2 regions of the Streptomyces sp. NPDC101227 genome follow, and region 1 is predicted to be linked to the other one. Evidence: predicted binding sites of a transcription regulator. Region 1 holds the regulator's gene; the other holds the start of a gene.
The links. Region 1 encodes HspR, which represses chaperone genes until heat shock. Its sites were predicted from a motif close to TTGAGNNNNNNNNNCTCAA; they were not measured.
Positions count from the first base shown of each region.

Region 2: a site for HspR is predicted at 7,436-7,454, ahead of lon (endopeptidase La). Genes of this name have one in related genera too.

Region 1 is NZ_JBIWOD010000009.1:246,478-261,798, forward strand. Features, by position in the region: gene ACIRPT_RS22860 ((Fe-S)-binding protein) at 1-1,186, opposite strand, end outside; gene dnaK (molecular chaperone DnaK) at 1,513-3,369, shown strand; gene grpE (nucleotide exchange factor GrpE) at 3,366-4,070, shown strand; gene dnaJ (molecular chaperone DnaJ) at 4,116-5,291, shown strand; gene ACIRPT_RS22880 (heat shock protein transcriptional repressor HspR) at 5,293-5,748, shown strand; gene ACIRPT_RS22885 (hypothetical protein) at 5,837-6,241, opposite strand; gene ACIRPT_RS22890 (pyridoxamine 5'-phosphate oxidase family protein) at 6,667-7,071, opposite strand; gene ACIRPT_RS22895 (Uma2 family endonuclease) at 7,125-7,706, opposite strand; gene clpB (ATP-dependent chaperone ClpB) at 7,957-10,605, shown strand; gene ACIRPT_RS22905 (YbjN domain-containing protein) at 10,722-11,258, shown strand; gene ACIRPT_RS22910 (pyridoxal phosphate-dependent aminotransferase) at 11,383-12,576, opposite strand; gene ACIRPT_RS22915 (hypothetical protein) at 12,788-13,069, shown strand; gene ACIRPT_RS22920 (DUF2617 family protein) at 13,512-14,033, shown strand; gene ACIRPT_RS22925 (polyamine aminopropyltransferase) at 14,258-15,321, shown strand, end outside.
Region 2 is NZ_JBIWOD010000007.1:215,545-230,865, reverse strand. Features, by position in the region: gene ACIRPT_RS18695 (nitrate- and nitrite sensing domain-containing protein) at 1-1,831, opposite strand, end outside; gene ACIRPT_RS18690 (protein phosphatase 2C domain-containing protein) at 2,312-3,157, shown strand; gene ACIRPT_RS18685 (MarR family winged helix-turn-helix transcriptional regulator) at 3,206-3,673, opposite strand; gene ACIRPT_RS18680 (lysozyme) at 4,023-4,907, shown strand; gene lon (endopeptidase La) at 4,996-7,413, opposite strand; gene ACIRPT_RS18670 (pentapeptide repeat-containing protein) at 7,526-8,401, opposite strand; gene ACIRPT_RS18665 (YfbM family protein) at 8,570-9,073, shown strand; gene ACIRPT_RS18660 (rhomboid-like protein) at 9,174-9,953, opposite strand; gene ACIRPT_RS18655 (spermidine synthase) at 10,148-10,897, shown strand; gene ACIRPT_RS18650 (response regulator transcription factor) at 10,972-11,712, shown strand; gene ACIRPT_RS18645 (sensor histidine kinase) at 11,709-12,839, shown strand; gene ACIRPT_RS18640 (multifunctional oxoglutarate decarboxylase/oxoglutarate dehydrogenase thiamine pyrophosphate-binding subunit/dihydrolipoyllysine-residue succinyltransferase subunit) at 13,122-15,321, shown strand, end outside.

The DNA.
Region 1 (15,321 bases):
AGGTGGTGCAGGACCACAGCACGTCCGGGTCGATGACGCCGTTCTCTTCGAGGGTGCCGATCAGCGGGCGCTCGGCCTCGGCCAGGGCAGCCGCCGGGACGTCGGCGAGCTGCTCGGCGGTCGCCTTCTCCTCGCCCTCGGCGTCCTTGCCGCCGCCCGCGAGCAGGTAGGGGGCCTTGGCGTGCGCGTGGTCCCGCAGCGCCATGATCAGCAGCTTGGGGGAGAGCGGCTTGCCGGTGTTCCAGGCGGGGCACTGCGACTGGCAGCGGCCGCACTCGGTGCAGGTGGAGAAGTCGAGCAGGCCCTTCCAGGAGAAGTGCTCGACCTGCGAGACGCCGAACTGGTCGTCCTCGCCCGGGTCCTCGAAGTCGATCGCCTTGCCCTCGCTGGTCATCGGCAGCAGCGCGCCGAGCGCCACGTCACCGGACGACTCGCGCTTGAACCAGATGTTGGGGAAGGCCAGGAAGCGGTGCCAGGCCACGCCCATGTCGGTCTTGAGGGCGACCGTGATCATCCAGATGAAGGACGTCGCGATCTTCAGGCCGGCGAAGAAGTACGTGAGGTTCTGGAGCGTGGCGACGTCCATGCCCTCCAGCCACGAGACGACCGGGTACGAGATGAAGAACGAGCCCTCGTAGCCGTCGACGTGGTGCTGGGCGCCTTCCAGGGCGTGCAGCATGAAGATGCAGATGCCGACGATGAGGATGACGGCTTCGACGAAGTACGCCTGGCGGAAGTTGGAGCCGGCGAAGCGGGACTTGCGGCCCGGCTTGTTCGGCTTGGACATCTGCCGGATGACGATCAGGGTCAGGATGCCGAGCGTCGTCATGGTGCCGAGGAACTCGACGAAGACGTTGTACGGCGTCCACTCACCGATGATCGGCAGGAGCCAGTCGGCCTTGAAGAGCTGGCCGATGGCGTTGACGATCGTCAGCAGCAGCGAGAAGAAGCCCACCGCCACGAACCAGTGCGCCACTCCGACGACGCCCCAGCGGTTCATGCGGGTGTGGCCGAGGAACTCCTTGACCACGGTGACGGTGCGCTGCGTGGGGTCGTTGGTCCGGGAGCCGGCGGGCACGGGCTGGCCGAGCTTCACATAGCGGTAGATCTGTGCGATGGCTCGGACGAACAGTGCGACGCCCACCACGATGAGGACCAGCGACACGATGATCGCGGCGAGTTGCATGGATGGCTCCTCGGGCCTGCGAGAGCGGGGAACTACTGGGGATTACTGCGATTACTAAGCGGTAACTTTTCAGGTCTGCGCTGAGAGTACCCAGTATCCGCCGCCCCATGAAGCCGCTCGGCCGGTGATCTGTGTCGCGAAGGCAACCCTCAGGCCCGCATCGGTCGTCGTGGAACCCTTTCCGGCGCGCCGGCGTCCTTGCATACGCGCTGGTGAGGATAACCATCGTATAAAACTTGAGTGCCCTCGACTCAGCTCTGTTGACAGGTTTTCTTCCGTGTTGCACTCTTGAGCCTGTTCCACTCAAGTCAGCTGGAGGAATTGAAATGGCACGTGCGGTCGGCATCGACCTGGGCACGACGAACTCCGTCGTCAGTGTTCTCGAAGGCGGTGAGCCCACCGTCATCACCAACGCCGAGGGCGCCAGGACCACGCCGTCCGTTGTCGCCTTCGCCAAGAACGGCGAGGTGCTGGTCGGCGAGGTCGCGAAGCGCCAGGCGGTCACCAACGTCGACAGGACCATCCGGTCGGTCAAGCGCCACATGGGCACCGACTGGAAGATCGACATCGACAGCAAGGGCTTCAACCCGCAGCAGATGAGCGCCTTCATCCTGCAGAAGCTCAAGCGCGACGCCGAGTCGTACCTGGGTGAGAAGGTCACGGACGCGGTCATCACCGTTCCTGCCTACTTCAACGACTCCGAGCGTCAGGCCACCAAGGAGGCCGGCGAGATCGCGGGCCTGAACGTCCTGCGCATCGTCAACGAGCCGACGGCGGCCGCCCTGGCCTACGGCCTCGAGAAGGAAGACCAGACCATTCTGGTCTTCGACCTCGGTGGCGGCACCTTCGACGTCTCGCTGCTGGAGATCGGCGACGGCGTCGTCGAGGTGAAGGCCACCAACGGTGACAACCACCTCGGTGGTGACGACTGGGACCAGCGCATCGTCGAGTACCTGGTCAAGCAGTTCAGCAACGGCCACGGCGTCGACCTGTCCAAGGACAAGATGGCCCTCCAGCGCCTGCGTGAGGCCGCTGAGAAGGCGAAGATCGAGCTGTCCTCGTCCACCGAGACCTCGATCAACCTGCCCTACATCACCGCCTCCGCCGAGGGCCCGCTCCACCTGGACGAGAAGCTCACCCGGGCGCAGTTCCAGCAGCTGACCGCGGACCTCCTGGAGCGCTGCAAGACGCCGTTCCACAACGTCATCAAGGACGCGGGTATCAACCTGTCCGAGATCGACCACGTGGTCCTGGTCGGCGGTTCGACCCGTATGCCGGCCGTCGCCGAGCTCGTCAAGGAGCTGACCGGCGGCAAGGAAGCCAACAAGGGCGTCAACCCGGACGAGGTCGTGGCCATGGGCGCCACCCTCCAGGCCGGTGTCCTCAAGGGTGACGTCAAGGACGTCCTCCTGCTGGACGTCACCCCGCTGTCCCTCGGTATCGAGACCAAGGGCGGCATCATGACCAAGCTCATCGAGCGCAACACCACGATCCCGACCAAGCGGTCCGAGATCTTCACGACGGCCGAGGACAACCAGCCGTCCGTGCAGATCCAGGTCTACCAGGGCGAGCGCGAGATCGCGGCGTACAACAAGAAGCTCGGGATGTTCGAGCTGACCGGCCTGCCGCCGGCCCCGCGTGGCGTCCCGCAGATCGAGGTGTCCTTCGACATCGACGCCAACGGCATCATGCACGTGACCGCCAAGGACCTGGGCACGGGCAAGGAGCAGAAGATGACCGTCACCGGCGGCTCCTCGCTGCCGAAGGACGAGGTCGACCGCATGCGCCAGGAGGCCGAGCAGTACGCGGACGAGGACCACAAGCGCCGCGAGGCCGCCGAGGCCCGCAACCAGGGCGAGCAGCTGGTCTACCAGACCGAGAAGTTCCTCAAGGACAACGAGGACAAGGTCCCCGGTGAGGTGAAGACCGAGGTCGAGACCGCCGTCGGCGAGCTGAAGGAGAAGCTCAAGGGCGAGGACACGGCCGAGATCCGCACCGCCACCGAGAAGGTCGCGGCCGTCTCGCAGAAGCTGGGCCAGGCCATGTACGCCGACGCCCAGGCCGCGCAGGCCGCCGGTGGCGCCGAGGGCGCCCCCGCCGGTGAGCAGGCCGAGGCCGCCGACGACGTCGTGGACGCCGAGATCGTCGACGACGAGAAGCCCAAGAAGGACGGTGCCGCGTGACGGAGGAGACCCCGGGCTTCGACGAGAAGCCTGACGTCCCTCCCTCCACGCCCGCCGGCGCGGAGGGGCCCACCTCCGCCGCTCCCGAAGACGCGGCGCAGGAGGCCGGGTCCGCCGACAAGGCGGGCTCGGCCCCGGCCGGGGACGCCAACGAAAGCACCCAGGACGTGGCCGTGACGGCGCAGCTGGACCAGGCCCGTTCGGCGCTCAACGAGCGCACGGCGGACCTCCAGCGGCTCCAGGCCGAGTACCAGAACTACCGCCGTCGGGTGGAACGGGACCGGATCACGGTCAAGGAGATCGCCTCGGCGAGTGTCCTGTCCGAGCTCCTGCCCACCCTCGACGACATCGGCCGTGCCCGCGAGCACGGCGAACTGGTCGGTGGTTTCAAGTCGGTGGCCGAATCGCTGGAGGCCGTGGTCGCCAAGCTGGGTCTGACCCAGTTCGGTAAGGAGGGCGAGCCCTTCGACCCGACGATCCACGAGGCACTGATGCATTCGTACGCACCGGATGTCACGGAGACCACGTGCGTGGCGATCCTGCAGCCCGGGTATCGCATCGGTGAGCGAACGATCCGCCCCGCGCGGGTCGCCGTCGCCGAGCCGCAGCCGGGCGCGCAGAGCGCCAAGTCCGGATCCGAGGACGACGCCAAGGGCGCCAAGGCCTCGGACGAGGAGAGCGGTGGCCCGGAAGAGGGCTGACGTGAGGACACACAAGGAAATCGCGCGGAAGGAGGGACGTCGAGGATGAGCACCAAGGACTTCGTTGAGAAGGACTACTACAAGGTCCTCGGCGTCCCGAAGGACGCCACCGAAGCGGAAATCAAGAAGGCGTACCGCAAGCTCGCCCGCGAGAACCACCCGGACGCCAACAAGGGCGACGACAAGGCCGAAGAGCGCTTCAAGCAGATCTCCGAGGCCAACGACGTCCTGGGCGACCCCAAGCGCCGCAAGGAGTACGACGAGGCGCGCGCGCTGTTCGGCAACGGCGGGTTCCGGCCCGGTCCCGGCGCCGGCGGCGGCAGCTTCAACTTCGACCTGGGCGACCTCTTCGGAGGTTCCCAGGGCGGCGGCCAGGGGGGCGGCGGCTTCGGCGGCGGCCTCGGGGACGTCTTCGGCGGCCTGTTCAACCGGGGCGGCGCGGGCACCCGTACGCACCCGCGGCGCGGCCAGGACATCGAGTCCGAGGTGACGCTGAGCTTCACCGAGGCGGTCGACGGGGCCACGGTCCCGCTGCGGATGTCCAGCAAGGAGCCGTGCAAGTCGTGTGCGGGCACCGGCGACAAAAACGGTACGCCTCGGGTCTGTCCGACCTGTGTCGGCACCGGCCAGGTCAGCCGGGGCGCGGGCGGCGGCTTCTCGCTCACCGACCCGTGTGCCGACTGCAAGGGCCGGGGCCTGATCGCCCAGGATGCCTGCGAGGTCTGCAAGGGCAGCGGACGCGCGACGAGCGCCCGCACCATGCAGGTACGCATCCCCGCGGGCGTCTCCGACGGGCAGCGCATCCGGCTGCGCGGCAAGGGCGGACCGGGCGAGCAGGGCGGCCCGGCGGGCGATCTCTATGTCGTCGTGCATGTCCACGCCCACCCGGTCTTCGGCCGCAAGGGCGACAACCTCACCATCACGGTGCCGGTCACCTTCCCGGAGGCCGCGCTGGGCGGCGAGGTCAAGGTGCCGACGCTGGGCGGCCCGCCGGTCACGCTCAAGCTGCCGGCCGGCACTCCCAACGGACGCACCATGCGGGCCCGGGGCAAGGGCGCCGCCCGTAAGGACGGCACCCGCGGCGATCTGCTGGTCACCATCGAGGTACAGGTTCCCGGTGACCTGAGCGACAAGGCGAAGGAATCGCTGGAGAGCTATCGAGAGGCGACCGTGGGATCCGACCCGCGGGCGGAGCTGTTCCAGGCCGCGAAGGGAGCTTGAGATGGACAGCCGGGGCGGGCAGCGTCGTAACCCGTATGAACTGACCGAAGAGTCGCCGGTGTACGTCATCTCCGTCGCGGCCCAGCTCTCGGGCCTGCATCCGCAGACCCTGCGTCAGTACGACCGGCTGGGTCTGGTCTCGCCGGACCGCACGGCCGGGCGGGGCCGCCGCTATTCGGCCCGGGACATCGAACTCCTGCGTACGGTGCAGCAGTTGTCCCAGGACGAGGGCATCAACCTCGCCGGCATCAAGCGCATCATCGAGCTGGAGAACCAGGTCGCGGCCCTTCAGCAGCGCGTCGCCGAGCTCCAGGGCGCCCTGGAGGGCGCGGCCAGCGCGATGCAGCAGCGGGAGGCGGCGGTGCATGCCTCGTACCGCCGCGATCTGGTGCCGTATCAGGATGTGCAGCAGACCAGCGCGCTGGTGGTGTGGCGGCCCAACAAGCGCTCCGAGTAGCGCGCGTGGCGCGGCCATGGCCGAACGCATGACGGAGGGCCGGGGGTTTCACGTGAAACCCCCGGCCCTCCGTCATGCGTTCGGCGCCTCAGCAGCCGTTGTACCCCGCCGTCGGCATCGACAGCCGCCGGTGCACATGGGACTTCATCGCCAGCGTGTAGACCGGCTCGTCGAGGTCGGCGGTCTCCAGACGGACGCCCGCCGCCGCGCAGCGCGCGCTGAATTCGTCGGCCCCGTCGATGGCGTTCTCCAGCGCCCGGCGGTTGGGCGCCACGAACACATCGACCAGGCCGTCTTCGACATCGCTCCACAGCGCACTGTGGTCGGCGCGCAGCTGGTGCAGGCTGAGCCGGCAGGTCAGGCGGTAATCACGGGCTGCCGCCCACTGTTTGCACATGTCGTGCTGGCTGCGGTCGTCGACCAGAAACGGATCCTCGTCCAGCTCGGACAGCGGCATCAGGCAGGCGATCGCCGTCACTCGGACCGAGTTCATCGTGCCCTCCGGGGCGTGGCGACTGTGGGGGCGACGATACCCCGCAGGCGCCCCGGGGTGGAGGGGTGGCGCCGGGTGGCGAGGCATAGCCGCAGGCGTGGCAGATCTTCCAGCCGTCCTGGTTGACGGCGAGTTGGCCGCCGCACCGGGGGCAGAGCTCCGCGCGGGGCCGCGGAGGGGCGAGTGCCGGGCGGCGGGGAACCGGCGGGGGGACGGTGGTCGCGTTGCACAGCGCCTGCGGCATGCGGGCCTCCAGCTGCCGTCTTGTGCTCGAAGGAGGGCCGAGAAGGTCCGCTTGCGTGCGGAACTATTCCATTCCTGCTCGGTGCCTGCCGTTTCTCTTTCTCCTGAGTACCAGGTGAGCGCAAGACGCCGGATGCGGACCGTCCGTTTTCAGCCAGGCCCGGGCGGGGTCCGCAGGGGGCTCAGGCCCGCCCCATCGCCCTGGTCACGGCGATCTCGATCATGACGCGGTCGGGGTTCGGCTCCGGCGTACGGCCGTACCGCTCGGCGTACCGGTTCACCGCGTCGGCCACCGACTCGGCATCCGTACGCACCCGGGCGATCCCCTCCAGCGTCGCCCAGCGGCCGCGGTCCACCTGGCACACGGCGACGGTGGCGCCGTCGGCCCCGGCGGCGAGGATGTTCTTGACCTTGGCGCTGTCCTTGCGCGTGATGATCCGCGCGATCCGCTGCCCGGCGTCGTAAGTGACGCCTACCGGGACGACATGCGGGGTCCCGTTCGTACGCAGCGTGGTCAGGGTCGGCATCAGGTACTCGCCCCAGAAGGCGAGGTACTCGGGCGTGAGGGCGGAGAGGTCATGGGCCATGGGGGAAAGGGTAGGCCCGCGTCCCTTCGGGGTTCACGGGCCGTTCGGGAAAGTCAGAGGAAGTCGGTCGTCTCGAGGTCGAAGGAGAAGGGGGCGGGGAGGGGAACTGACTTACCGAAGGGAACTCGGTGGATCACGGTGTAGTCCTCGCCTTCAGGCTCGCTGAACAGCGTCATCGTTGACTTCTCTCGATCGGCGAGCAAGTAGAGCGGGATTCCAGTGCGGGCGTAGCAGTGTCGCTTTTCGACTCGGTCCCTATGCGGGCTGCTTGAGGTCACTTCGAGGACCAAGGCGATCTCGGAGCTGGGGATCCACATGCCTGGAAGATCGAAGATATCCGCTTCGCTGGGCACGAATGTGGCATCAGGGATCACGTAGTCCTTGGCGGGCAGGTCGCCGTGGGACAGCGACACCCCCTTGTTTCCGGAGACATCCATGTCGGTTTCGGACTTCGCCAAGATCTGCTTGATGATCCTGCTGAAAAACCGCTCATGCCTGTTGTCCGGCGGTGGCGTCACAACGATCTCCCCCTCGATCAGCTCGGCCCGGAAGCCCTTGGGGGTTTCCAGGGCGAGGAAGTAATCCAGGAGGGTCTCTTCGTCGGTAGCCATCGGCTCGTGTGCCATAGCCGTCATGCTGCACCTCCTTGTGGTCGAAGGCCAGTGTCACGAGGCGCGGCCGCCGGCGAAGACGCGTTCGCGGCCGTTCACGCGCAAGGGTGGGGTGGTTCGTCGTGAGCGTGGCGCGGAGTTGCGCCGGCGGCGGAAAACGCGAACGGGTTCCCGATGGGGCGTGTCAGCAGAGATTGAGTGGAATAGACTCAACTTATCGCACGTTGGTACCTGCAAGACGTATCGGAACAACACACAGGGAGGACACCGGGCCGTGGATGCCGAGCTGACCAACAAGAGCCGGGAGGCGCTGGCCGCCGCCAATGAGCGGGCGGTCACCGCCGGGCACGCGGACATGACGTCCGCGCATCTGCTGCTCGCGCTGCTGGCCGGGCAGGACAACGAGAACATCATGGACCTGCTGGCGAGCGTCGAGGCCGACGCCGCCGCGCTGCGCAACGGCGCCGAGCGTCAGCTGGCCGGGCTGCCCAGCGTCCAGGGTTCGACCGTCGCGCCACCGCAGCCGGACCGCGACCTGCTGTCCGCCATCGCGGACGCCACGCAGCGCGCCCGCGATCTCGGTGACGCCTATGTCTCCACCGAGCATCTCCTCATCGGCATCGCCGCCAAGGGCGGCCGCACCGGCGAGCTGCTGGAGCAGCAGGGCGCCGGCGCCAAGAAGCTGATGGCCGCGTTCGAGGCGAGCCGGGGCGGGCAGCGGGTGACCAACGCCGACCCGGAGGGCACGTACAAGGCGCTGGAGAAGTTCGGTACGGACTTCACGGCGGCCGCCCGCGAGGGCAAGCTCGACCCGGTGATCGGTCGTGATCATGAGATTCGGCGTGTGGTGCAGGTGCTCTCCCGCCGTACGAAGAACAACCCGGTGCTCATCGGTGAGCCCGGCGTCGGCAAGACCGCCGTCGTCGAGGGGCTGGCGCAGCGCATCGTCAAGGGCGACGTCCCCGAGTCGCTGCGCAACAAGCGGCTGGTCGCGCTCGACCTGGGCGCGATGGTCGCGGGTGCCAAGTACCGCGGCGAGTTCGAGGAGCGCCTGAAGACCGTCCTGGCGGAGATCAAGTCCAGCGAGGGCCAGATCATCACGTTCATCGACGAGCTGCACACCGTCGTCGGCGCGGGCGCCGGCGGGGACTCGTCCATGGACGCGGGCAACATGCTCAAGCCGATGCTGGCCCGCGGCGAGCTGCGGATGGTCGGCGCGACCACCCTCGACGAGTACCGCGAGCGGATCGAGAAGGACCCGGCGCTCGAGCGCCGCTTCCAGCAGGTGCTGGTCGCCGAGCCGACCGTCGAGGACACGGTGGCCATCCTGCGCGGGCTCAAGGGCCGCTACGAGGCCCACCACAAGGTGCAGATCGCCGACTCCGCGCTGGTCGCCGCGGCCACCCTCTCCGACCGCTACATCACCTCCCGTTTCCTGCCCGACAAGGCGATCGACCTCGTCGACGAGGCCGCCTCCCGGCTCCGCATGGAGATCGACTCCTCGCCCGTCGAGATCGACGAGCTCCAGCGGGCCGTGGACCGCCTGCGCATGGAGGAGCTGGCCCTCAAGAACGAAACCGACGCCGGCTCCGTCCAGCGCCTGGAGAAGCTCCGCAAGGACCTCGCCGACAAGGAGGAGGAGCTGCGGGGACTGACCGCCCGCTGGGAGAAGGAGAAGCAGGGGCTCAATCGCGTCGGTGAGCTGAAGGAGAAGCTGGACGAGCTGCGCGGGCAGGCGGAGCGCGCCCAGCGGGACGGCGACTTCGACACCGCCTCCAAGCTGCTGTACGGCGAAATCCCCAGTCTGGAACGGGAGTTGGAGGAGGCCGCCGCGGCCGAGGCGGAGCAGGAGGCGTCCAAGGGCGCCTCGGGCGGCAAGGAGTCCATGGTCAAGGAGGAGGTCGGCCCGGACGACATCGCGGACGTGGTCGGCTCCTGGACCGGCATCCCGGCCGGCCGCCTTCTGGAGGGCGAGACCCAGAAGCTGCTGCGCATGGAGGACGAGATCGGCAAGCGGCTGATCGGTCAGGCCGAGGCCGTACGGTCGGTCTCCGACGCGGTCCGCCGCAGCCGCGCCGGCATCGCCGACCCGGACCGCCCCACCGGCTCGTTCCTCTTCCTCGGCCCGACCGGCGTCGGCAAGACCGAGCTGGCCAAGGCGCTCGCGGACTTCCTCTTCGACGACGAGCGGGCCATGGTCCGGATCGACATGTCGGAGTACGGCGAGAAGCACTCCGTCGCCCGTCTGGTCGGCGCCCCGCCCGGCTACGTCGGCTACGAGGAGGGTGGCCAGCTCACGGAGGCCGTCCGCCGCCGCCCCTACAGCGTCATCCTCCTGGACGAGGTCGAAAAGGCCCACACCGAGGTCTTCGACGTCCTCCTCCAGGTCCTCGACGACGGCCGCCTCACGGACGGCCAGGGCCGGACGGTCGACTTTCGCAACACCATCCTCATCCTCACCTCCAACCTCGGCTCCAACTTCCTCATGGACCCCCTCCTCAAGGAGGACCAGCGGAGGGAAAAGGTGCTGGAGACGGTCCGGGCGTCGTTCCGTCCCGAGTTCCTCAACCGCCTCGACGACGTGGTGGTCTTCCACCCGCTGGGCACCGACCAGCTCCAGCGCATCGCCCGGATCCAGCTCGACCACCTCCAGCGCCGCCTGGCCGGCCGCCGCCTCACGCTGGACGTCACCGACCGGGCCCTGGCCTGGCTCGCCTGGCTCGGGCAGGAGCCGGTCCTCGACGCCCCGGCCCCGGACCTCTCCTACGGCGCCCGGCCGCTGCGCCGCCTGGTCCAGACGGCCATCGGCGACCAGCTCGCGCGGGCCATCCTGGCGGGCGAGGTCCTCGACGGGGACACGGTGCGGGTCGATGTGGACGGTGATCGCCTGTCGGTGGAGCCGGCCCGGCCGGGTGCGGCCTGACCAGGAGCGATCGCATGGCTTGACCGACACCTTGCCCGCATCCGCACCCTCTGGGGTTGCCAGGACGGGGCGGATGTGGGGGAGGATGGCAGAGACCATACGAAGGGAATTCCACGGTGAGCATCGACCCGTCCTCGATTCCGAATTTCGGGGGCCAGCCCGAACCCGAGCCGTCGGGGCCTGATGGTCCCGTCGTGCCTGACCAGGACCTGGTAAAGCAGCTCCTCGACCAGATGGAGCTGAAGTACGTAGTCGACGAGGAGGGTGACCTCGCCGCCCCGTGGGAGCAGTTCCGCACGTACTTCATGTTCCGCGGTGAGGAGGAGCAGGAGATCTTCTCCGTCCGCACGTTCTACGACCGCGCCCACGGCATCGACGACAAGTCGAAGCTGCTGGAGGCGATCGACGACTGGAACCGCCGGACCCTGTGGCCCAAGGCCTACACCCACACCCACGACGACGGCACGGTCCGTCTGATCGGTGAGGCATCGATGCTGATCGGCACCGGCGTCTCGCTCGAACACTTTGTGTCGAGCACGGTCAGCTGGGTCCGCGCCTCGATCGAATTCGACAAGTGGCTCGTCGAGCAGCTCGGCCTCGAAGCCGAGATCGAAGGCGACTCCGACGACAAGCCGGGGGACGGCGAGGCCTGAGCCCCGCCCCTCGATTTCCCGGCTGCGCGGGCCCCGGAGCTACTGGCTCCGGGGCCCGCGTCCGTGTGTGCGGGCCTCCCGGGGTGACCCGCAACGGGAGGGTGCCGCCGGTGGCCCCACCGCCTCAGAGCTTCCGCAGCCGCCCGACCGCCTCCCGCAGGACCTCCTCCTGCTTACAGAACGCGAAGCGGACGTACGGCGCGCCCTGGTCCTTGTGGTCGTAGAAGACGGCGTTGGGGATGGCGACGACGCCGGCGCGTTCGGGGAGGGCGCGGCAGAAGGCGAAGCCGTCGCCCTCTTCGGACAGGGCGGTGCCGAGGGGGCGGATGTCGGTGGTGATGAAGTAGGTGCCGGAGGGGCGGAAGACCTGGAAGCCGGCCTCGGTGAGGCCGGTGGCGAGGATGTCGCGCTTGGTGCGGAGGTCGTCGCGCAGGGCCGTGTAGTACGTGTCGGGGAGGGCGAGGGCCTCGGCGACGGCGTACTGGAAGGGGCCGGCGGAGACGTAGGTGAGGAACTGCTTCGCGGAGCGGACCGCGGCGGTCAGCTCGGGGGCGGCCGTCACCCAGCCGACCTTCCAGCCGGTGAAGGCGAAGGTCTTGCCGGCGGAGGAGATGGTGACCGTGCGCTCCCGCATGCCGGGGAACGAGGCGAGGGGGGTGTGCTCGCCCTCGAAGACCAGGTGCTCGTAGACCTCGTCGGTGATGACGAGGAGGTTGCGCTCCACGGCCAGCTGGGCGACGGCGGCGAGTTCGTCGTGGGTGAGGACGGTGCCGGTGGGGTTGTGAGGGGTGTTGAGGAGGATGAGGCGGGTGTCGTCGGTGACGGCGTCGCGGAGTTCGTCGAGGTCCAGGTGGTAGGAGGCGGTTGACGGGTCCGGGCGCAGGGTGACGGGGACGCGGCGGCCGCCGGCCATGGCGATGCAGGCGGCGTAGGAGTCGTAGTACGGCTCCAGGGCGATGACCTCGTCGCCGGGCTCCAGCAGCGCCAGCAGGGACGCGGCGATCGCCTCCGTCGCGCCCGCGGTGACCAGAACCTCGGTGTCGGGGTCGTAGGACAGGCCGAGGTGGCCGTAGAAGCGCTGCTGGTGGGCGGCGACGGCGGCGCGCAGTTCGGGGATGCCGGGGCCGGGCGGGTACTGGTTGCCGCGGCCGTCGCGCAGCGCGCGGACCGCCGCCTCTCTGACCTCCTCCGGGCCGTCGGCGTCGGGGAAGCCCTGGCCCAGGTTGATGGAGCCGGTCCGTACGGCGAGTGCGGACATCTCGGCGAAGATCGTGGTGCCGAATTCGGCGAGGCGGCGATTGAGCAGCGGTCGGTCCATGCGCGCCATCCTCCGCCGAACCTCTGGACTTCCTCAACTGTGCTTTGGGGTCCGAGGGCCCCGGGCATCAGTCCCGCACAACAGACATGGACGGCCGGCGACGAGGGCGGTCAGCGGCGCACGGGGCGCCGGACGGGGCGATGCTCCCCCACTGCCTGAAGGGCGTGGGAGGTACCCCCCGCTTCGGGGGAACGAAAGGGGTGTGGGGCAGATGACGGGTTTTGTGATCTTTCTGGTGATCTTCGTGGTGGTGTTGTGGCTGGTGTCCCTGGCGTCGCGGGGCGGTGGCGGCGGCCGCAAGCGGAGCGGGTACTCGCGGTCGGGCGGCGGTAGTTGGTGGGCCGCCGGCGGTGGGGGCAGCAGCTGCGGATCGTCCGGCGGGCATCACGGCGGGCATCACGGCGGTGGCGGCTGCGGCGGCGGCTCCTCCTGCGGGGGCGGTGGCTGTGGTGGCGGCGGCGGTGGTGGCGGCTGCGGCGGCGGGGGCTCCTGAGCCGGGACGGGTCCGAGGGGCGGCGGGGGCGCCCGGCCCGTCTTCGTACGGCCGCGATCGAGGCCGTGGCGGTGCCCCTCCGGCGGCCGTGCCGACCGCGTCCGGCGGCCCGTTCCACGGCCGCCAGGGCCTCGCCAGCTGCACACATGCATACGGCTCATGCTTGACCGCATATGCGCCCGGCGGACCGCGACCTGACGGTCAACATCCGCCGGGCGCTTGCGTGTTGAACAACTGAACTGAGGGGCCCTCTAGGGGATGGAAACCCATCGAAGATGGGTAAAACGGCTGTGGTCGACCTGCCATCCATGATTCCCTCTCCCTTAGAGAATCCCCCAGTTCTCGCATCCCACGTGGGCACGAGCCGGCAGGCAGTCGTACATCCCTGATCCTTCTCGGGCGGGCCGGCCCACCATCCACTGCGTGTTTGCGGAGCCGACCCATGCTCACCACCCTGAAAACGGCGTACACCGATACCCGTGCCTCCGACCTCGCCTGGGCCCTGGGCAGGGAACCCCTGCCGGCCCTGGCGGTACTGGATCTCCAACTCGACGACGCTCAGGTGCAGTTGAGACTGCTAGGGGCTTCTCATCAGGTGCTTCTCGAAGAGGAGCGCGGTACGTGTTCCGAGACCGTCGCCTGTATGCCGGGCTCCAGTACGCCGCTGCCGCTCGGCGTGGCCAAGCGGCTGGGCGACTGGGAGTACGAATTCGCCGCGCATGTCGAGACGCTGTCGCGCGGCTCCTTCGCGGGGCGCGCGCAGGAATTGCTCGCACTGGTCGCCGAGCATCCGCACGGTCTGGCGGGGACCTTTCCGGGCTCGCCGCATGCGTTCACCGCGATGCTGGCGCAGCGTCAGCACGGCCAGGTGCGCTGGCGGACCTGGCACGCGTACCCGCAGGAGGGCCGACTGGTGGCCACCCGCACACGGGTGGGCGTACGGACGGCGGTCGCGGCCGTCTAGGCGCGGGTCCGGCGGGGGGCGTGCCGCCCCTGGTCGCGCACCGCTGCCGTGGGTGCGGTGAGCCGAGGCCCGGGGCGCGACGCGTACATATGCCCTGTGCATGAGGGTGTCGGCGACACGTCCCGCGCGCGCAACAACATGGCCGGCAATGATCATGTGTAGAACGGAGAGTGCACTCGTGTGGGTGACAAAAGGGCACGGAACCGTCACGTAGCGTTCGTTTCATGATCGACCCGCCAGATACCGCCCCCTCCGGGGCGCTCGGGCCGCCGGAGGCCATGGAGCCGGCGCGGCTGCCCGTGCCGTCCGGGCTCGGCCGGCTGCTCGTCCTCGCCGTCGTCTTCGTCTGCGCCGCCTGCGGTCTGGTCTACGAGCTCGAACTGGTCGCGCTCGCCACGTACTTGGTCGGCGACTCCGTCACTCAGGCGTCGGTCGTGCTGTCCGTCATGGTCTTCGCCATGGGCATCGGCGCGCTGCTGGCCAAGCGGCTGCGCTGCCGGGCGGCGGTCGGCTTCGGCGCGGTCGAGGCGCTCCTCGCGCTGGTCGGCGGCGGCTCCGCGATGGCGCTCTACGCCTGCTTCGCCTGGTTCGGCCAGTCCCGCTCCGCGCTCGTCGGCTTCTCGCTGGCCATCGGGGTCCTGATCGGCGCCGAGGTGCCGCTGCTGATGACGCTGATCCAGCGGGTGCGCCGCCAGGACGCGGGCGGCGCGGTCGCCGACCTCTTCGCCGCGGACTATGTGGGCGCGCTAGTCGGCGGGCTGGCGTTCCCCTTTCTGCTGCTGCCCTGCCTGGGCCAGCTCACCGGTGCGCTGGTCACCGGCGGGGTCAATGCGGTGGCGGGCGGCGCGCTGGTGCTGTGGCTCTTCCGCCGTGATCTGAGCCCCCGTTCGCGCTGGCTGCTGCTCCTGACCAATGTGCTGGTGCTCGCGCTGCTGGCCACCGGCGCGCTGCTGGCCTCGTCCTTCGAGCGGGCCGCCCGGCGCGCGGTGTACGGCGCGGCGGTGCGGGTCGCGGTGCAGACCGGCGTCCAGGAGGTGGTGCTGACCGGCGGCACCGGCGGCACGGGTGGCGCGGGCGGTGCGGGGCGGGGGAGGAAAGGTTCCGGCCGCCCGCTCGAGCTGTATCTGGACGGCCGCCTGAGGGTCAGCGCGGACAACGAGTACCGCTACCACGAGGCGCTGGTGCACCCGGCGATGGCGGGCGGCCCGCACGGCCGGGTGCTGGTCCTCGGCGGCGGCGACGGCCTGGCGGTCCGCGAGATCCTGCGCTACCGCGCGGTCCGCTCGGT
Region 2 (15,321 bases), on a different contig from region 1:
CGTTCTCCAGGAGTTCGGCGACCAGGTGGCTGAGGTCGTCCGCGGCGAAGCCGGCGACCTGGGAGTGCGGGGGCAGCGACTCGATGCGCACCCGCTCGTACCGCTCGATCTCGCTGATGGCGGCGCGCAGCACATCCAGCAGCGGTACCGGGCCCGGGTGGCTGTTGCCGTGCTGTTCGGCGCCCGCCAGGACCAGGAGGTTCTCGCTGTTGCGGCGCATCCGCGCGGCGAAGTGGTCCAGCTTGAAGAGGGTGTCCAGGCGCTCCGGGTCCTGCTCGCTCTCCTCCAGCGACTCGATGACGCCGAGCTGGCGCTCCACCAGGCCGAGGGTGCGCAGCGAGAGGCTGACGAACCGCCCGTGCACGCCGGAGCGCAGCGCCGCCAGCCGCTCGGTGAGATCGGCGATCTCCTGCTTGAGCTCGCCGGCCTGGTCCTGGAGCACCTCGCGCTCGGCGACCAGCCGCTGCCGGCCGCCGATCAGCCGCTTGCGCTCGCCGGCCAGCTCCTCGTTCTTCTTCGCCAGCTCGCTGACCTGGGCGTGCAGGGCGTTGACGGACCGTACGGCGGCGGCGAATTCGTCGTCGCGGCCCTTGTAGGCGAGGGGCTCCTCGTGGGCGGGGTCCTCGGCGAGCCGCCTGGCGCCGATCCGCAGCGCGGCCAGTGGCTGGGTCATGGTGCGGGCGGCCCAGATGCCGGCGCCGACGGCCAGCAGCAGGCAGAGGCCTTCGAGTCCGATACGGATCTCCAGCGCCGTCACATCGTCGTCGCGCAGGGTGCCCAGGCGCTCGATGTCGGCGGTGGCCATCCCGGACTCGACGCCGCGCATCAGCCCGATCCGGGCGGTGAGCGAGGACTGCACCCGCCGACGGTTGAGCCGCAGATCGGTGGCGTCCAGCCGGGGCTGGTCGGTGAGGCGGGTCAGATAGCGCTCGGCGGTGGTGACATCGCCGCCGTTCACGGTGCGGTCGTAGCGCTCCCGGGCACCGTCGCTCGCGGCCTGCGCGAAGTCGCCCAGGGCGCCCTGTTCGCGCAGATGGGCCACCTGGGCGGCGGCGGTGAGCCGGGGCTGCGGGCCGCCCGCGCCCAGTGCGGCGAGCAGCAGTCCGCGGGTGCCGGCGGCCTGGTCGGCGGCGCGGCCGAGGGCGGGCAGCGCGCGGGTGTCGGCGTCCGCCGCGTCCGCGCGGGCGGGCAGTCCGCGGGCGATGTCGTCGCTGATCGCGCCGAGCGCCTGGACGACCTCGGTGTATGCGGCGTGGATCTCCTCGGGCGTGCCGGGCCCGGTCAGCGCCTGGTGACGGGTCCCCGGGAGCCCGGCCAGGAGCTTGTCGGCGGCGGCGAAGACCTTGGTGTCCCCGGAGGCGTCGTTGGCCTCCTGGCGCAGTTCCTTGATCTGCCGGTCCACCCGGTCGCGCTGGGAGGCGGATTCCGGGCTCTCGGCGCCGGCGGGGGAGCCGGAGGCGCGGGGGGCGCCGGTGGCGCCCGGCGTGGCCTGGGGGGTGTGGGTGCCGCGCCCGGCCGCCACATACGCGGTCATCGCGTCGCGCTCGTCGGCCAGGGAGTGCGCGAGCGCGATGGCGCGCGCGTTCAACTGGGCCAGGTCGACCAGCTGCTGGGAGGTCTGGGCGTTGTCGGCCGCGGTGCCAACGGCGGGTGCGCCGGCCCCGAGGACGGCCGCGGCCACCACCGCCACGGCCCCGACGAGCCGGTTGCGCACCCGCGCGGGACGCCGTCCCGTGGCGCCCGCACCGTCGCCCGTCGCGCCCGGGCCCGTGCCCGGTCCCGAACCGGCCGGTGAACCCGGCTTCCCTGCGCCGCCCCGAAGCCGCTTCATCCGCACCGCTGCTCGCATTCTTGTCTCGCCTGCGCACGCCGTGTGGCGGCGCCGACCCGGCTCACTCTCCGCCCGCGGAGGAGGCCCCTGCGAAACCGCAGCAGCGCACACTTCCGCGAAGGGAAAAACAGCCCGGCTCTACGCGTCGCGACGAACGTAATGGCCCCGCCCCTGATCCGGGCATCGACCATTCCACCGGCACCGCGCAGTGGCTCGGCAACACCTGCCCGGCCACCTGAAGGAGTGAACATCAATCGGAGTTTGACCATCAACCCGCCTGCCTCGGCGGTTGCGGCTGCAACCTGGGCCAATCCCGAGACAGGTTTGGAGATGCGCCGCGGTCCTGGAAAGATGCGCGCCCGCATCCGCCCGGGCCCCCGGCGCTTACCGTCGGTACGGCGCCGACCTGCCCGTACGCCGTCTCCCCCGGAACCGCCCGGCAAACGCGCCGGATCCGCCTCCTCCGGCAGACTTTTCCGTATGCGCATCGAACTCGCCACCGAGCCCGGCGATCCCCAACGCCCAAACGAGGACTACGCATCGGTTGCCCTGCCCGCCGGTGGGCAGGGCGGAGTCCTGGTTCTGCTGGACGGGGTGACCCCGCCGGAGGGGGACTACGGCTGCCGCCATTCGGTTCCGTGGTTCACCGCGCGGCTCGGGGGCGCAATGCTCGAACTGTCGGGTTCACACCGGGATATGACGCTCACTGAGGCGCTCGCCGAGGCCATCTCCCGGACGGCCGACACCCATCGGACCTCGTGTGACCTTTCTCACGTCCGCACTCCACAGGCAACTGTCGTCGCCGCGCGGTGGTCCGACCGCACCGTGGAGCATCTGGTGCTGTCCGATTCCGTACTGCTTCTGGAGCACCCGGACGGATCGGTACATCCGGCGCTGGACCCCCGGCTGGACGAACTGCCCCCGGCCGTCCGCGCCCGGCGCGACGCCGTACGGGCGCTGCCCCGCGGCTCCGCCGAACGCGCCGCCGCGGGCCGGGAGTACGGCCGGGCGGTCGAGGCGCTGCGCAACGCCGAGGGCGGCTTCTTCACCGCGGCCGCGGATCCGGCGGTGGCCGGGCGCGCGGTCACGGGCAGCACCCCGCGCTCCGAGGTCCGCTCGCTGACGGCGCTGAGTGACGGCGCGGGCCGCTGGGTCGAGGTCTTCCGCGAGGGCTCCTGGGACCGGTGCGCGGCGCTGGTCGCCCGGGAGGGGCCGCAGGCGCTGATCGACCGGGTGCGGGCGGCGGAGGCGGCGGATCCGGAGGCCAGGTCGTATCCGCGGGGGAAGGCGCGGGACGACGCCTCGGTGATTTTTGTGGCGCCGTGACAAAGATTTCCGTGCCGCCGGGACCACACGGGCCCCGGCGGCGCCCGGTCAGCCCTCTTCCCCTTCCTGTTCCGCGTTGAGGCGGTGCAGGAGGCGGGCCAGTTCGGCGACCTCGGCGGGGTCCCAGGCGGCGAGGCGGCGGGCGTAGCGGGCGCGGCGGGCGGTGCGGACGCGGGTGAAGCGCTCGCGGCCCTCGTCGGTGATGCGTACCAGGACCGCCCGGCCGTCGGCGGGGTCCGGTTCGCGGGCGACGAGTCCGAGCTTTTCCAGGGCGTGCAGCTGGCGGCTCATGGTGGCCTTGCCGACGCCGAAGAAGGCGGCGAGTTCGGTGGCGCGCTGGGCTCCGGCATCGGCCAGCCGGACGAGCAGGCCATAGGCGGCCGGCTCAAGGTCGGGGTGGACCTCGCGCGCCAGCTCTCCGGACGAGGCACGGGCCCGGCGGAGGAATACCGCCAATTCGCGCTCCAGGGACAGGAATACGTGGTCCACACCAGTTTGTTCGCCGTCCGCCGTCATTCCGTCGGCTCCGGTGTTGTGCACGTCAGCGCCCTTTCCCGCTTTCCCTGCCTGAAAGTTTCTTTCGCCGGCGGCCGAAGCCGCAGCTCGGCCAGTATTTCGCAGGATTAGACCAACGGCAGCCCCCGCCCCCTCTTTTGTCACGCTGGTCTACGCGCGTACCGTCCTTTGTGGCATGGCCACACCAAGTGGGTAGCAAGTGGGTAGCAAGTAGGTACGCAGGTAAGCACGCAGGTACGTACCAGTGTCATGCCGGTCGATCCCCCCTCTTCGGACCACCCCCCTCAGGTCACTCGACCTTCCCCCCTCAGGTCACTCACCTAGATCCTCGAGATCTATGGAGGCACGTATGCCCGTGCTCAGATCCGGAGCCCCGCACCACCCCTACTCCCCCCGCCCCCACCGCCCGGCCCGTTCCCTGGCGACCGCCGCCGGGGCCCTGATGGCGGCCCTCTCCCTCCTGCTCGGCGCGTCCGGCACCGCGGGTGCCGCGGCCCCCGGGCGCGCGACCGAACCCAGCCACCCCGAACAGGACTGGGCCGGCTCCCAGATCGCCAAGCACGAGGGGCACGCGGCCGGTATCGCCGCGTCGCCGTCCTCGCTGGCGGCGTCCGTCGAGGGCGTGGACGTCAGCAGCCACAACGGCAATGTCGCCTGGTCGACGCTCTGGAACAGCGGGTCACGGTTCGCGTACGTCAAGGCGACCGAGTCCACCAGCTACACCAACCCGTACTTCGCGCAGCAGTACAACGGCTCCTACAACGCGGGGATGATCCGTGGCGCGTACCACTTCGCCACCCCCAACACCTCCAGCGGCGCCGCCCAGGCCAACTACTTCGTCGACCACGGCGGCGGCTGGTCCAAGGACGGCAAGACACTGCCCGGGGCGCTCGACATGGAGTACAACCCCTACGGCTCGACCTGCTACGGGCTGAGCGCGGCCGGGCTGGTGAACTGGATGAAGGACTGGTTCGCCACCTACAAGGCGCGCACCGGCCGGGACGCCGTCATCTACACCTCCACCAGCTGGTGGAAGCAGTGCACCGGCAACTCCACGGCCTTCGGCAGCATCAATCCGCTGTGGGTCCCGCGCTATGGCTCCTCGGTCGGCGAACTCCCGGCCGGCTGGGGCTTCCACACCATCTGGCAGTACACCTCCAGCGGTGCGACGGTCGGTGACCACAACCGCTTCAACGGCGCCCTGGACCGCCTCCAGGCCTTGGCCAACGGCTGACGCCTGACGCCTGACGGCGCCCCCTGGCGGCCGGCCCGTCCCTGGTGGGAGGGACGGGCCGGTTGGTGGCCGACCGGCCACCGCCGCCTCACGCCGCGACCGGCACCTCCGGCGCGGCACCGTTGGACGCCGGTACCAGCGCCAGCTCCAGGACCTGGCGGACGTCCGAGACCGGGTGCACCTCGAGGTCCTCGAGGATCTCGGCCGGCACGTCGTCCAGGTCCGGCTCGTTGCGCTTGGGAATGACCACCGTGGTGATCCCCGCGCGGTGCGCGGCGAGCAGCTTCTGCTTGACGCCGCCGATCGGCAGGACCCGGCCGGTCAGCGAGACCTCACCCGTCATCGCCACATCCGGTCGGACCTGGCGGCCCGACAGCAGCGAGGCCAGTGCGGTCGTCATCGTCACGCCCGCGCTCGGCCCGTCCTTGGGCACGGCACCGGCCGGTACGTGCAGATGCACCCCGCGCTCCTTCAGATCGCCGACCGGAAGCTCCAGTTCCGCGCCGTGCGAGCGGAGGAAGGAGAGCGCGATGTGCGCGGACTCCTTCATGACGTCGCCGAGCTGGCCGGTCAGCTGGAGGCCGGACGCACCGGTCTCGGGATCGGCGAGCGACGCCTCGACATAGAGCACATCGCCGCCCGCGCCGGTGACCGCGAGGCCGGTGACCACGCCGGGCACGGCCGTACGCCGCTCGGCCGGGTCCTGGGCGGCCTCCGGGGTGTGGTGCGGCCGTCCGATCAGCGGGCGCAGCTGGTCCACGCCGACGGTGAACGGCAGCTCCCGTTCGCCCAGTTCGTGCTGGGCCGCGACCTTGCGCAGCAGCCTGGAGACCGCCCGTTCGAGATTGCGTACGCCGGCCTCCCGGGTGTACTCGCCCGCCAGCTTGCGCAGCGCATCGTCCTCGAGGGTCACCTCGCCGGACTCCAGGCCCGCCCGCTCCAGCTGACGCGGCAGCAGGTGGTCCCGGGCGATGACGACCTTCTCGTCCTCGGTGTAGCCGTCCAGCCGGACCAGCTCCATCCGGTCGAGCAGCGGCTCGGGGATGGCTTCCAGGACATTGGCCGTGGCCAGGAAGACGACGTCGCTGAGGTCGAGTTCGACCTCCAGGTAGTGGTCGCGGAAGGTGTGGTTCTGCGCCGGGTCCAGGACCTCCAGGAGGGCGGCGGCCGGGTCGCCCCGGAAGTCCGAGCCCACCTTGTCGATCTCGTCGAGGAGGACGACCGGGTTCATGGAACCGGCCTCCTTGATGGCGCGGACGATCCGGCCGGGCAGCGCGCCGACGTAGGTACGGCGGTGCCCGCGGATCTCCGCTTCGTCCCGTACGCCGCCGAGCGCCACGCGGACGAACTTGCGGCCCATGGCACGGGCGACGGACTCCCCGAGCGAGGTCTTGCCGACCCCGGGCGGCCCCACGAGCGCCAGTACGGCTCCGCCGCGGCGGCCCCCCACCAGGCCGAGCCCGCGCTCGGACCGCCGCTTGCGGACCGCCAGATACTCGGTGATCCGCTCCTTGACGTCCTCCAGACCGGCGTGGTCGGCGTCCAGTACGTCCTTGGCGCCGGCGATGTCGTAGGCGTCCTCGGTCCGCTCGTTCCAGGGCAGTTCGAGGACGGTGTCCAGCCAGGTGCGGATCCAGGAGCCCTCGGGGCTCTGGTCGCTGGCCCGCTCCAGCTTGTCGACCTCCTTGAGGGCGGCCTTGCGGACGTCCTCGGGCAGATCGGCGGCCTCGACCCGGGCGCGGTAGTCGTCGCCCTCGTCCTCGGGATCGCCGTTCAACTCGGCCAGTTCCTTGCGCACCGCCTCCAGCTGGCGCCGCAGCAGGAACTCCCGCTGCTGCTTGTCGACGCCCTCCTGGACGTCCTTGGCGATGGACTCGGCGACGTCCTGCTCGGCGAGATGCCCGCGCAGGATGTCGGTGGCGGCCTTCAGCCGGGCGACCGGGTCGACGGTCTCCAGCAGCCGGACCTTCTGATCGGTGGTCAGGAACGGCAGGTAGCCGGCGTTGTCGGCGAGCGTGGAGACATCGTCGATGCCCTGCACACGGTCCACGACCTGCCAGGCACTGCGCTTCTTCAGCCAGCTGGTGGCCAGCGCCTTGTATTCGGTGACGAGTTCGCCGACCGCGCCGGGCAGCGGGGAGGGCACCTCCTCCGCGACGGTGGTCCCCTCCACCCACAGCGCGGCACCGGGCCCGGTCGTGCCGGAACCGATCCGCACCCGGCCGAGCCCCCGGATCAGCGCGCCGGGGTCGCCGTCGGACAGCCGCCCGACCTGCTCGATCCGGCCCAGCGTGCCGATCCCCGCGTAGTTCCCGTCGATCCGGGGCACAAGCAGCACCTTCGGCTTGTTACCCGAAGAGCCCGAGTCGGCGGCGGCCTGCGCGGCCTCCACCGCCGCCCGTACCTCCGCGTCGGAAAGGTCCAGAGGCACCACCATGCCCGGCAGTACGACCTCGTCATCGAGGGGCAGCACGGGCAGAGTGAGCGGTGTGGACGTCGATGCCATGATCTCCCCTTCGGCAAACAAGTTGAGCTTTACTCACTCAATGCCAGGGGTCCCGGAGATGTTCCCCGCCGTCCGTTCGCTGTCAGCGATCAGCCGCCGCGGCCGCGCCCTGCTACCAGTGCGCGGGACGGCTCAGGGCGGCCGGCAGCCTGGTGGCGGCGTCGCCCTTGGCCGCGTTGAGCTGGGACTGCGTCAGGAAGATGCTGCCGGTGAGGTCCGCGCCGCGCAGGTCGGCGTCCCGCAGGTCGGCACCGATCAGGTCGGCGGACCGCAGATCGGCGCCCTGGAGGTCGGCGGCGATCAGACACGCCCCGCGGAGGTTGGCGCCCCGCAGAGCGGCACCCTTCAGCCGGGCCCCGATGAGATCCGCCCCGCGCCGGTCCTTCTTCTTCCCCGGCACCTTGGCCCGTACGAGCTCGCTCGTGCGCAGCAGCAGCGCATTGACCTCGCCCCGGTGCGCGGGCATGTCCAGCGCGGCCAGCTCCTGGGCGGTGCCGCGGGTGAGGCGCTCGGTGGCGTCGAGCGCGCCGCGCAGGTCTGCGTGGAGCGCGGCAGGCAGCGCGGCGCCGGCCGCTCCGGTGGAGCCGGTGCTTGCACCGGTGGGCAGGGCCAGCGCCTCGGCGAGGTACCACAGCAGCTCGTGCAGCTGCCGCATGACGGGGAACGCCTCGAACATCTCGCGCGCCGTACCCGGCGCCCGTCGCCAGTCCTGGCCGCCGAAGGTGACCTGCGAGACCTTCTGGCCGGCCCCGAAACAGTCGAAGACGGTGCACCCGGAGAAGCCGCGCTGCCGCAGATCGGCGTGGATCCCGCAACGGAAGTCCGTCTGCAGGTTCCGGCAGGGCCGGCCGGCCTCCTTGTCGACCGCGAAGTCCGCCGAGGCCGCGAACGGCAGCGCAACGCAGCACAGCCCGAAGCAGCTGCCGCAGTCGGATTTCAGGCCAAGCGCGACGGGGTCGGGAGCGGGGTGTTCCTGGGCGCGGGACAAGGTGGGTGAACTCCTGTTGCGGGGTGGGTAAAGGGGTCGCACCGTGCGGGGACGGGAGGGCCATTCTCCCAGGCGCAGGCGGCTTCCTGGCCGGAATTAATCCCCTCCCGCGCGGTCCGGCGCGTCGGGCGCCCGGCGATGTCAGTGCCCGGTCCTAGCATCCGGAACATGAGCATGATCGGAGAGTACGCACGGGTCACGGCCGCCGAACTCGACCGGGCGACCGGCGATCCCGAGTGGGCGTTGAAGCTGGTCAGCGGGTGGTGGGAGACCGCCGGAGAAGAGGCGCAGGAGCCGGACGAGGCGCGCTGCCTCGACATCGACAAGGCCTGGGACGCGCTGGGCTTCCTGCTGCGCCGCGCGGGCTTCCCGGTGGATGTCGTCCACGGGGAGGAGGCCATAGCGGACGCCGAGGACTGGGGGTACGGACCGCCCCGCTACCTCGCCCCCGCCCGGGTGCGGGTGGCCGCCGACGCCATGGCCGAGCTGTCCGGCGCGAGCCTGGTGTCAGGCGTCGCCCCGGCCGAGCTCGCCGAGGCGGAGGTCTACCCGGTCATCGTCTGGCAGCGCGGCGAGTCCCTGGACTATGTGAGCGAGCACTACGAGCGGCTGCGGCTGTTCTTCCGTGCGGCGGCGGACGACGGGGAGGGGATGCTGATCTGGCTCGGCTGAGCCGTCGGCCGGGGCGACGCGGGGCGAGGGGCCAGGCGCCACAACTGCCGCCGGGGTGAGCCTGGTCGGGCCCGAGGCCCGCTTCCCCGCGTGCCTCCCCTCAGGCGTGTTGCGGCCGCAGCCGGGCGGGCCGGTCCCGCCACCGGCGCAGCAGGGGCCAGCTCGCGGCGCCCAGGGTGAGCGAGAGCAGATGGCCCCAGTCGGTCATCGGGTCGGCGTAGGCGAGCAGTCCGGTGATCACCAGATAGCCGGCGCCCGCCAGCAGCGGCCAGCGGCACCAGGCCGGGAGCAGTCCGGCGAGAGCGCCGATGCAGGTCATCACGCCGAAGCTGATGCCGTAGTCGAGGCGGGAGAGGGAGCTGTCGGGCAGCTGGCCGGCGGCGACCGAGAAGCCGACCGGGAGTTCGGTGGCGAGGGTGGCCAGCGCATGGCCGCCGAAGAAGACGGCGGCGGCGCGCAGGCCGCCGATCCGCCGCTCCAGGGCGGTGAGGGCGAAGAGGAGGGCGAGGGCGTAGCCGGAGGTCAGACCGCCCGCGACCCACAGGGCGGAGGCGACGAGCACCAGGAGCGGGGCCTGCGCCAGGTGGACGATGTCGGTGCTGGAGCCGCGGAGCAGCTCGGAGACCAGGGTGGGGTCGGCGTGTGCGGCGAAGAGCGAGGTGGCGGTGAGGACGGCGGCGTAGCCGAAGGTGAAGGGGGTGCCGGTGGGGGTGGGCAGCAGCCGCCAGGGCCGCGGGCGCGGGCGGCGGCCGGACGGTCCGGTTCCGTGGCGGGACGCCGACGGAGCCCCGCCGCGCTGCCGCGGAATCCCCGCGAGGACGCCCGGCCGCGCGGCAGCGGTGTCGGCCGGCGTGCTGTCGACGGTGTCCACCCAGCTCATACGGCGAGCCTCCTTCCGTCCCGGAGTACGTTGGCGACCACCCTGCACGCTCAACCCATGAGTGAGCTGTGGAGGTGAGATCCGTCACTCCGCTCAACCTTCATGAGATGTCTCACGTCCGGGGCGAAAGGGCCGGACGGCGCCTGGCGCAATCGGTTGGACCGTCGCCGCCGCCGTCGCCCAAGATGGCCCGCATGGCTCCCGTTCCTCCGCACCAGACGGCCGGCGCCCCGTTCGATCAGCAGGCACCGCGCACCCTCGACCGCCGCGAAGGCCCTTACGGCGAGGTGGTGTTGCGGCAGCGGGGCGGCGGACCCGGGCCCTGCGGAATCGCCGGGGAGCCCGCGGTCTACGAGATCATCGCCAACGGCTGCTTCCTGATGGACACCTCCGACGGCCGCTCCGAGCGGCTGCTGATGGATGCCGCGCTGGACGCCCTCCCCGCCGGCCGGCCGCGGCCCGCGGTTTTGATCGGCGGCCTGGGCGTCGGGTTCTCGCTGGCCCGGGCGGCGGCCGAGCCGCGCTGGGGCCGGATCGCCGTCGTCGAGCGGGAGGAAGCAGTGATCGACTGGCACCGTACGGGCCCCTTGTCGGCGGTCTCGGCGGACTCGCTGAGCGACCCCCGTACCGAGATCCTGAACACCGACCTCGTCGCGTATCTCCACGCCGGCGGGGCCCCGTTCGACGCTTTGTGCCTGGACATCGACAACGGCCCCGACTGGACCGTCACCGACGACAACACCGGCCTCTACTCCCCCTCCGGTCTCGCCGCCTGTCACGAGCGGCTGACGCCGGGCGGGGTGCTCGCCGTATGGTCCGCCCAGCCGTCGTCCGCCTTCGAGCAGGCGCTACGGAATGCCGGATTCGTTGGGGTACGCACGGAAGAGATCGCCGTTGCCCGAGGTGTCCCCGACGCGGTGCATCTTGCGCGCAAGGGCGCGTAGCCGACAGTGACGGCATGGCTTTACGCTGCTGCCCAGTAAGACGCGACCACGCAGGGGCAATGCAGGGGCGGGCGATGGACCAGACTCAGACAAGCCAGGGCGGCGCCGCCGCGGCCACGCCGGGCGCCCAGCGCCGGGTGCTGGTCGTGGAGGACGACCCGACGATCGTCGACGCCATCGCGGCCCGGCTGCGCGCCGAGGGCTTCCAGGTGCAGACGGCCACGGACGGCCCGGCCGCGGTGGACACCGCCGAGGCCTGGCAGCCCGATCTGCTGGTTCTCGATGTGATGCTGCCGGGCTTCGACGGCCTGGAGGTGTGCCGCCGGGTCCAGGCCCAGCGGCCGGTGCCGGTGATGATGCTCACGGCGCGGGACGACGAGACCGACATGCTGGTCGGCCTCGGTGTCGGCGCCGACGACTACATGACCAAGCCGTTCTCCATGCGGGAGCTGGCGGCGCGGGTGCATGTCCTGCTGCGCCGGGTGGAGCGGGCCGCGCTGGCCGCGCATACGCCGCGCAGCGGGATCCTGCGCCTGGGCGAGCTGGAGATCGACCATGCGCAGCGCCGGGTGCGGGTGCGCGGCGCGGACGTCCATCTGACGCCGACCGAGTTCGATCTGCTGGTCTGCCTGGCGAACACCCCGCGCGCGGTGCTCTCCCGTGAGCAGCTGCTGGCCGAGGTGTGGGACTGGGCGGACGCCTCCGGCACCCGTACGGTCGACAGCCACATCAAGGCGCTGCGCCGCAAGATCGGTGCCGAGCGCATCCGTACGGTCCACGGCGTCGGCTACGCCCTGGAGACCCCGGCCGCATGATGCGGCGCCGGCAGTGGCGGGTCCCCACGCGGGGCCTGTGGGAGCGGATCTGGGAGGGGCTGCGGCCGCTGGATCCCTACCGCTCCGTCAAGGCGGCGCTCGGTGCGCTGGTCATCGTCTCGGTGATCATCACCACGCTGCTCGTGTTCGTGGCGATCGCCTCCGCGACCGAGCTGCGGGTGATCACGGTCTTCTCGATCATCGCGTCGTTGCTGATCACCCAGTTCGTGGCGAACAACCTGACGGCGCCGCTCGGCGAGATGACGGACGTCACCCGGTCGATGGCACACGGTGACTACTCGCGGCGGGTGCGCTCCGACCGGCGGGACGAGTTCGGGGACCTGGCGGAGGCCTTCAACCGCATGGCGGCCGACCTGGAGGCGGTGGACACCCACCGCAAGGAGCTGGTCGCCAATGTCTCGCACGAGCTGCGCACGCCCATCGCCGCGCTGCGGGCGGTGCTGGAGAACGTCGTCGACGGGGTCTGCGAGCCGGATCCGGAGACGATGCGCACGGCGCTGAAGCAGACCGAGCGGCTGGGCCGCCTGGTCGAGCACCTCCTGGACCTGTCCCGGCTGGACAACGGCGTGGTGCCGCTGCACGCCCGGCGCTTCGAGGTCTGGCCGTACCTGTCGGGGGTGCTCAAGGAGGCCAATATGAGCCGGGGCGCCTCGACCCTGGCCGGGGTCGCCGGAACGGGCACCCACACCCGTACGGACGTCCATCTGCACCTCGATGTCTCGCCGCCGGAGCTGACCGCGCACGCGGACGCCGAGCGGCTGCACCAGGTCGTGGCGAATCTCATCGACAACGCGATCAAGCACAGCCCCCGGCACGGCCGGGTCACGGTGCATGCGCGGCGCGGCGAGGGGCCGGAGAGCCTGGAGCTGGAGGTGCAGGACGAGGGCCCCGGGATTCCCGCGTCCGAGCGCTACCGGGTCTTCGAGCGGTTCAACCGCGGCGGACCGGCGGCGTCCGGCCCGGGCAGCGACGGCGGCACGGGCCTGGGCCTGGCCATTGCCCGCTGGGCGGTGGATCTGCACGGCGGACGGATCGGGGTGGCCGAATCTCCTCGTGGCTGCCGGATCCGGGTCACCCTTCCGGGGCTGGAGTCGGCTCGGAGCTGACGGCTCGCGGCGGCCGCTGACGTAGGGTCGAAGGCGGACGTACCCATTCCGGGCTCATTCCGGGCTCATCTCGGGCTCCCGCAAGGGGTGCGACCGCTGTGAGCCATACCCGCACGCGGGCAAACTTCGTGTGTTTCCCGCCAAGTCGTGCGCTGAAACCCGTCGAGGAATGTGACGTGTACGACGAGTAGCCCTCCCGGACTGCACCAATGGTCACAAGAGGCGTAGCCTTTATTCCCGCTGTCCACCACCTTTAGGAAGCGGAAGAGGGCGGTTGCCGCCGTGTCGCTACAGTCCCCCAACAGTGCGAGTGTCTCGAGTGACCAAGAGGGGCAGGGCAAGAACCCTGCTGCCGCTTTCGGTCCGAATGAGTGGCTCGTCGACGAGATCTACCAGCAGTACCTCCAGGACCCGAACTCGGTAGACCGAGCCTGGTGGGACTTCTTTGCCGATTACAAGCCGGGCGGCGCCACCGCGCCGAGCCAGCCGGCGGAGGGCTCGGCCCCCGCTCCGGCCGCCCCGGCGCCGTCCGCTCCGGCCGCGCCGCCTGCGGCCCCGGCCGCGAAGCCGGTGACCCCGGCCGCTCCGGCCGCCGCGAAGCCGGCAGCCAAGGCCCCCGCCGCACCGGCCAAGCCGGCGGAGAAGCCCGCCGCGAAGCCCGCGGCCGCGAAGCCGGCCACCGAGGAGGTCCTGGCCCCCGGCGGTCCCGAGTTCGTCACCCTGCGCGGCCCGTCCGCCGCCGTTGCGAAGAACATGAACGCCTCCCTGGAGCTGCCGACGGCCACGTCCGTCCGCGCCGTCCCGGTGAAGCTGCTGTTCGACAACCGCATCGTCATCAACAACCACCTCAAGCGCGCCCGCGGCGGGAAGGTCTCCTTCACGCACCTGATCGGGTACGCGATGGTGCAGGCCCTCAAGGCCATGCCGTCGATGAACAACTCCTTCGCGGTGAAGGACGGCAAGCCGACGCTGGTCAAGCCGCCGCACATCAACCTCGGCCTGGCCATCGACCTGGTGAAGCCGGGCGGCGAGCGCCAGCTGGTCGTCGCGGCGATCAAGAAAGCCGAGACGCTCTCCTTCTTCGAGTTCTGGCAGGCCTACGAGGACATCGTCCGCCGGGCCCGCGACAACAAGCTGACGATGGACGACTTCACCGGAGTCACCGCGTCGCTGACGAACCCGGGCGGCATCGGCACCGTGCACTCCGTGCCCCGCCTGATGCCCGGCCAGTCCATGATCATGGGCGTCGGCGCGATGGACTACCCCGCCGAGTTCCAGGGCACCTCGCAGGACGCCCTGAACAAGATGGGCATCTCCAAGGTCATGACGCTGACCAGCACCTATGACCACCGGGTGATCCAGGGCGCCGCCTCCGGCGAGTTCCTGCGCGTCATGAGCCAGCTGCTGCTCGGCGGGAACGAATTCTTCGACGAGATCTTCAAGTCGCTGCGGATTCCCTACGAGCCGGTCCGCTGGCTGCGCGACATCGACGTCTCGCACGACGACGACGTCACCAAGGCCGCGCGGGTCTTCGACCTGATCCACTCCTACCGGGTCCGCGGCCACGTCATGGCCGACACCGACCCGCTGGAGTACCACCAGCGCAAGCACCCCGACCTCGACATCATCGAGCACGGCCTCACCCTGTGGGACCTGGAGCGCGAGTTCGCGGTCGGTGGCTTCGCCGGCAAGTCCATGATGAAGCTGCGCGACATCCTGGGCGTGCTGCGGGACTCGTACTGCCGCACCACCGGCATCGAGTTCATGCACATCCAGGACCCCAAGCAGCGCAAGTGGATCCAGGACCGCGTCGAGCGCACCCACAAGTCGCCCGAGCGCGACGAGCAGCTGCGCATCCTGCGCCGGCTGAACTCCGCCGAGGCGTTCGAGACGTTCCTGCAGACCAAGTACGTCGGCCAGAAGCGCTTCTCGCTGGAGGGCGGCGAGTCCGTCATCCCGCTGCTGGACGCGGTCATCGACTCCGCCGCCGAATCGCGGCTGGACGAGTGCGTCATCGGCATGGCCCACCGCGGCCGCCTCAACGTCCTGGCGAACATCGTCGGCAAGTCCTACGCGCAGATCTTCCGCGAGTTCGAGGGCAACCTCGACCCGAAGTCGATGCACGGCTCCGGCGACGTGAAGTACCACCTGGGCGCCGAGGGCACGTTCACCGGCCTGGACGGCGAGCAGATCAAGGTCTCGCTCACCGCCAACCCCTCCCACCTGGAGGCCGTGGACCCGGTCGTCGAGGGTGTCGCGCGCGCCAAGCAGGACATCATCGGCAAGGGCGGCACGGACTTCACGGTCCTGCCGATCCAGCTGCACGGTGACGCGGCGTTCGCCGGCCAGGGCGTGGTCGCCGAGACGCTGAACATGTCGCAGCTGCGCGGCTACCGCACCGGCGGCACGGTGCACGTCGTCATCAACAACCAGGTCGGCTTCACCGCCGCCCCGGAGTCGTCGCGCTCGTCCATGTACGCCA